Regions from separate parts of the Aliamphritea hakodatensis genome, predicted to be linked through region 2. Evidence: predicted binding sites of a transcription regulator. Region 2 holds the regulator's gene; the other holds the start of a gene.
The links. Region 2 encodes FNR, which switches genes on or off when oxygen is low (the NO sensors DNR and NnrR bind a similar motif). Its sites were predicted from a motif close to TTGATNTANATCAA; they were not measured.

Region 1: PCI15_RS00325 (plastocyanin/azurin family copper-binding protein) is a predicted target of FNR. The motif match lies at 1,634-1,647, and genes of this name have one in related genera.

What each region holds. Positions count from the first base shown of each region.
Region 1 covers NZ_AP025281.1:70,826-74,219, reverse strand. Annotated here, with positions in the region: gene PCI15_RS00340 (DUF501 domain-containing protein) at 1-66, shown strand, start outside; gene PCI15_RS00335 (DUF2986 domain-containing protein) at 76-252, shown strand; gene gcvA (transcriptional regulator GcvA) at 627-1,541, shown strand; gene PCI15_RS00325 (plastocyanin/azurin family copper-binding protein) at 1,717-2,208, shown strand; gene PCI15_RS00320 (ABCB family ABC transporter ATP-binding protein/permease) at 2,318-3,394, shown strand, end outside.
Region 2 covers NZ_AP025281.1:1,863,572-1,866,965, forward strand. Annotated here, with positions in the region: gene rdgC (recombination-associated protein RdgC) at 1-70, opposite strand, end outside; gene PCI15_RS08480 (thioredoxin family protein) at 181-732, opposite strand; gene PCI15_RS08485 (adenine phosphoribosyltransferase) at 1,011-1,553, opposite strand; gene fnr (fumarate/nitrate reduction transcriptional regulator Fnr) at 1,626-2,408, opposite strand; gene hemN (oxygen-independent coproporphyrinogen III oxidase) at 2,605-3,394, opposite strand, start outside.

The DNA.
Region 1 (3,394 bases), 1.8 Mb from region 2:
GGCACCACCATCGGCCGTCGCCTGGATGCGGAATTCGCCCTTAATGAAATGACCATCAGCCTGTAGGCCCTTCCTATGAACCGCCGTAAGAAAATCAACGATACCCTGAAGAAAAAAGCCAAAAAGGCGAAAGCACACCTGAAAGTATCCAACAAACCCCGTTACATTTCTAAAGCCGAACGGGAAAAACTGTCTGAAAATCATACAGATACTGAAGCAGAGGGTCAGTCAGAACCCACAGAAACATCATAAATTTCAGGCAAAAAAAAGGGCTGCCAGTGGCAGCCCTAAAGGAGTCTCGTTACGACCAATCACGGTCCCGAAAAATTTAAACGAGTGCTATAAACGGTGTGGCTTATCTCAAGCCGGCTTTACTGTTTAGTGCATTTAAGCTCATCAATTCCAAACAATAAAACACTGAAGTCTGTGTGTTGAATACGGCTTGCTCAGCAACGTAAGATCCTTATCTGTTTACGACAAATCCCGGCGTTTACGACTAAACCATTAGTAATTCCGCGCATTAGGATGTGGATCATCTTCAACGTGATGCTTATACTAAAGTCTCTTCAGATTAATAACAAACGACAGTTTTTCAGCAAAATGGTGAAATAAACTCACCAATTGAGGTGCCTATCCGACGCTTACCCCCACTCAACGCCCTGCGCAGTTTTGAAGCGGCCGCCCGTCTGGGGAGTTTTATCAAGGCTGCCGAAGAGTTGTTTGTTACCCCGTCAGCCGTCAGCCATCAGGTTAAATCGCTGGAAGACTTCCTCGGCTTGAAGCTGTTTCACCGGGAAAAGCGTCAGGTACATATCACCATTGCCGGCGAAAAGTATCTGGTGGCCGTGCAGCATGCTTTGGATGAGCTGGACAGCGCCACCCGCCGGCTGATGTCTGCCCCGAATACCAGTTCGGTTACCTTTGAAGCACCGCCGGCCTTCCTGAACCGCTGGTTGATGCCGAAAATCAAAGACTTCCAGACCCGTCACCCGGAAGTGGAACTGCGCCTGAGTGCAGCCATCGGCACCTCCCGGGTCGATTTCGATCATAATGATCTGGACATGGCAGTGTTCTTTGGTGAAAAAGCCCCGGACGGCGTAACCTCCTATCTGGTGCACCGCTCTCACATCGTACCCGTGTGCAGCCCGCGGATGCTGGATGACCACGAAGCTATCAGCAGCATGCATGATCTGATCAACTGGCCCCTGATCCACGTCAGCAGCCGTAAAGACGAATGGCCAAAAATGATGCAGCAGGCCGGGGTCAGCATGACCGGGCTGGAAAAAGGCCTGTCATTCTCCAGTACTCAGCTGGCCTTAGGCGCAGCACTGGAAGGGCTGGGGGTAGCGCTTTCGGACCGTGGTCTGGTTGCCCGGGAATTGCAGTACGACCAGTTGATTATTCCGGTGGATCTGGAACTGATCACCGGTAAGGCCTTCTACCTGATTTACCCGGATGACCTGCAGCTGACCTACGGCATGCGGGTCTTCCGCGACTGGCTGCTGGAAGTGATGGGGCTGGCCAATCCAACCGGAGAATAGCCTGAAACCCCTGTGACACCCCTCATTTATCATTGTTTTTTGCTGCCCTGCGGCCGGTTTCTGAACCGGTCCGAAAACTGACCCGCAAAAACTTGATCCACCGCAGCGTAATGAGAACCATTGCTCTTTTATACTGCCGCATAACACTCTTCCCTAACCTTCCTGAGGTGACGTTATGCTCCGCCACATCCTGTTCCGCTCCTGTCTGGCATTGTCTGTCGCGCTTTCTGCCAGCGCAGCAATGGCAGAGCAACAAGCGCATCAGATCCATATGATGCACCAGACGTCCCATGTAGAAGTAGAAGACATCACCAGGATGTTCCGCTTTGAGCCGGATTATCTGGTGATTCAGCCGGGGGATACAGTCCGTTTCAGCGGTACCGTCGGGGAACACACCATTACGTCGGTGTCCCGCATGCTGCCCGAAGGCGCGAAAGCCATCGAGATAAATTCAACCCCCAGCAAAGACATACGCTTCGATATTCCCGGCGTCTACGGCCTTAAGTGCCGGGTTCATAACCGCTACGGGATGGTGGCCTTACTGGTTGTTGGCAGCCCGGAAAACAACCTTGAAGAAGCCCGCACTTTCCGCCTGAAGCGCTTTGGTAAGAAACGCATGACCGAATTGCTCGATCAGGCAGCAGAAGAATTTTCACTGGCGCAATAAAACCGCTTGACCTCAACTTAGGTTGAGGTTTTATTCTCCCGCGACTTTCAATTTACTGATCCGCAAGCCAAGATCAGTATATCGTTTTAACGTTCGGGAGAGCGGCTTAATGGCCAATAGCAGCGCCACTGACAAAACCTTTACAGACAAACCCGGTAAAGCCGAAATCCACGCGGAACGTCAGCGTGGCTGGCGGACCCTGCGCCGGGTGTCGCCATTCCTCTGGCCCGCCGACCAGCCCTGGGTAAAGCGCCGGGTTGTCCTGTCACTGTTACTGTTGTTGACCGCTAAGCTGATCATTGTCGGCACCCCCTTCCTGTACAAAAACGCCGTGGATGCCATGGCAGGCGAGAGCAGCGACCCCGGCTGGCTGCTGGCCGTGGGGACCACAGGTCTGGTCATTGCCTTCGGCATGGCCCGCCTGATGAGCGTGCTGTTTGAAGAATTACGTAACGTTGTTTTCGCCCGGGTAGGCCAGCGGGCGCTGCGGGTACTCGCCCGGGAAACCATCAGCCATGTACACCGGTTATCCCTTCGCTATCACATCAGCCGTAAAACCGGCAGCCTCAACCGGGTCATTGAGCGGGGGGTTAAAGGGGTCGATTTCCTGCTGCGCTTTATCCTCTTTAACATCGGCCCGCTGGTGCTGGAACTGCTGCTGATCTCCCTGATTCTGATCTTTGTCTTTGATGTCTGGTACCTGGCAGTGGTGGTCTGCATTGTCACCCTGTATGTCGCGTTCACCACCAAGGTCACCGAATGGCGGGTCAGAATTCGCCGGGAGATGAATGATCAGGACAAAGACGCCAACCAGAAAGCCATCGACAGCCTGCTGAACTTTGAAACCGTTAAGTATTTTGGTGCTGAGCAGCGCGAAGCAGACCGCTACGACAACGCGATGGCTGGCTATGAAAACGCTTCCCTTCGCACCATCAGTTCGCTGGGCATGCTTAACGCCGGCCAGTCCGTCATTCTGAATACCGGCCTGGTGCTGGCCCTGTTACTGGCCGCCCGGGACGTCATGAGTGGCGAGCTGACGGTCGGGGGTTTTGTCATGGTCAACGCCTACATGATGCAGGTAATGATGCCGCTGAATTATCTGGGCTACGTCTACCGGGAAATCCGTCAGTCACTGGTGGATATGGGCGAAATGTTCGACCTGCTGGGTCAGCCGGCGGAGATCACT
Region 2 (3,394 bases):
CTTCCAGTGCTTCTGCGGTGTGTTCGAAAGGTTGAGAGAACCGGTAAAAGATTGCGTTTTTAAACCACATAACGTGCCTTGATTTGTGAAACTGTAAATCGATAAAAAGCCCCCTTTACCTGTCAGTCAGGTAAAGGGGGCTGATGAAGTCGGACATTACCGGCGGGTGGTTCGCCGGAATTAATTGGATGCCAGTAATTTATAGCGCAATGCTTTACGTGCCTTGTTTACGGCCCGGTCTACGTAGAATCCATACAGGTCAACGGTGTTGATGCCAACCATCTTGTCGGTCAGCACCTTACCGTCATTAGGGTCAACAAACAACAGGGTAGGGGTGAATGCTGAGTTGTAACGGCTGGCAAAAGCCGTCGCGTCTACCGGATCACCGTTATAGTCGATGATGGTTTTACTGCCGTCAAAAATAGTCAGTTTGCGGAACAGCAGTTTTTTGTCGTATTTGCCGCTCAGTTGCATGGGCTGAAGAATTTCGCGGGTGATCAGTTCACAGTACTGACAGTCGGGCTGGCTGACCAGAATCAGTGCGAAACGGTCACCGGCGATCTGCGCGTCCTGCTGAAGGTTGAGGAGTTCAGGCAGGGAATTTTCAGCGGTAGCTGCCGCAGGCTGGCTGATCGGGGACAGAGCCAGTTTCTGTGCTGGCTGAGCCCAGCTCAGAAGGCTGATCATTGTACCCGTTAGCAGGGTAATCAGGGGGAGCAGTCTCAGTTTCATTTTTATTATTAACTCAAGGCTGTTTTGTCCATGCAGTTGTCTCTCGCATGGCGGATTCAGGCACAGGCTGACGGTAGATATTTTGCGTGCTAACCGGCAGTGCACCAACGACGTTGACCGATTGTAAGCGATTTTTGAGACGGTTTGCTACGTTTCTGGGCAGAATGGTGAGAGTAACGGTGGTTGGTTACTTAAGTTGTTGTTTTATAGGAAAGTGTTTTTCAGGGTGAAACAAAACAGCCCTGTAAATACAGGGCTGTTAATTGTTAAGAGCGGGCTCAGAGGCCTTCGTAAGACATCAGGCTGTAAACGGGAATGCCTGCTTCCTGAATCTTGCGGGAGCCCTGCAGGTCCGGCAGGTTGATCAGGGTGGCGACTTCGGCAACGCTGGCGCCCAGTTCTTTTATGATGGTGCTGGCGGCCAGTACAGTGCCTCCGGTGGCGATGAGATCGTCAAAAATCAGCACGTTGTCACCTTCTGATACCGCATCAGACTGCATTTCAACCGTGGCGCTGCCGTACTCCAGTTTGTATTCCTGGGAGACTGTTTCACCCGGCAGCTTGCCCTTTTTACGAACCAGCACCAGCGGGATATTAAGCTGGTAAGCCATAATGGAACCAATCAGAAAGCCGCGGGCGTCAATGCTGGCGATATGAGTAATGTCTGAGTCGATATAACGCTGAATGAAAGCGTCGCTGATCATACGCAGGGCTTTGGGGTCTTTAAACAGCGGTGTGATGTCGCGGAACATAATGCCCGGTTCCGGCCAGTCCGGAATCGTGCGCATAACTGATTTTATATAACATTCATCAAAAGACATGAAGAGTCCTTACAACAGGGCGTAATTCTAAAATGTGTACCGATATATTTTGTCGTGTACTGAAAAGGAAGACTAGTCCATCTGGCTGGTGGTGATACGGTCGTCGTCTTCTTCGCCGACACAGTCACCGGACAGGCGCTGAATTTCATGCAGCTGAACCAGCTCGATTTCTTTACCTTCAACCGTAATCAGACCGTTTTTCTGGAAACGGGTAAAGATACGGCTGACGGTTTCAACGGCCAGACCCAGGAAGTTGCCGATTTCATTCCGTGACATAGATAAACGGAACTGTGTAGCGGAGTAACCACGTGCTTTATAACGGGAGGACAGCTTAAACAGGAATGTCGCGATACGCTGCTCGGCATTTTTCTTACTGAGCAATAGCATCATTTGCTGATCTTCACGCACTTCTTTACTCAGCGTCCGCAGTACCTGGCGGCGCAGCTCCGGTAATTGTCCGGAGAGTTCATCCAGCCGTGGGAAAGGAATTTCACAAACGGTAGTTGTTTCCAGTACTTTGGCGGAAATAGGGTACTCATTGCCATCAAAACCGCTGAAACCAACCAGTTCGCCCGGGAAATAAAATCCGGTGATCTGTTCTTCGCCTTCATTGGTCAGGCTGTAGCTTTTAATGCTGCCGGCGCGGATGGCGTAAATTGATGAGAATGAATCACCCTGATGGAACAGATGTTCACCTTTTTTCAAAGGGCGGCTTTTCTCAATAATGTTATCGAGACGGTCCATTTCTGTCAGATTCAGGGATACAGGAAGGCACAGTGAACTCAGGCTACAGGTGCTGCAATGTACCTGAGATATACTGTGTACTTTGCGATCGGTTGCCTTTGTGTCACTCATTATCAAGTCCTGTGATTAGTTCATATATCAGTGTATACATTCGATTATGAAGTAATTTTAGTACGGGTTGAAGCAATTTAGACCACAACACGTTACTTTTGTCGCACAAAGCCATAAAAAGTAACAGTTTTGTTAAGTCCGTTGCTCGGGCTGTTGTCCTGAGTCATTGTTCGCTCAGGACATTCAGTGTTACCGGTCAGATAATTCGGGAGAACCCCTGAGTCGCCGTTCGCTTCGGAATATAGGCATCAAAAGTCATGCAAATCCGGCGGATAAGCAGCCTGCCAGTGCCGGTTACCAGAAGTTCGCGGCCCTGTTTTTCGAGGCTGACAAGGCCATCCTGAGCAAACTGATTTATTTCTTCGAGCTCATCGGCAAAGTATTCGTCAAAGCTAATATCAAAATCCGTTTCGATGCGGTTTTTATCCAGTTCAAAATGACAAATCAGCTGGGTAATAACCGCCCGGCGGATACGGTCGTCAAGGCTCAGGGTAACACCCCGGTTAATCGCATGGACATCGCTTTCCACTGCATCGGTATACAGGCGCATATCGTGCTGGTTCTGATAGTAAACATCGCCGATCTGGCTGATCGAGGAAACACCCATGGCAACCAGATCACATTCTTTATGGGTGGTATACCCCTGGAAGTTCCGGTGTAACTGGTTATTACGCTGGGCGATGGCGAGCTCGTCGTCCGGTTTGGCAAAATGATCCATGCCGATATACACGTAGCCGGCAGCCGTCAGCATTGCGATGGTCGTTTCCAGAATGGCCAGCTTGGTTTCCGGGCTTGGCAAATCTTCAGCATGGATATGTTTCTGGGAACGGAAACGGTCTGGCATATGCGCATAGTTAAATACGCTCAGGCGATCGGGGCTGAGTTCAATGATGGTAGCCAGGGTTTTTTTGAAGCTTTCCAGTGTCTGATGGGGTAAGCCGTAGATCAGATCCATGTTGATGGAGCGAAAGCCCAGGCGGCGTGCT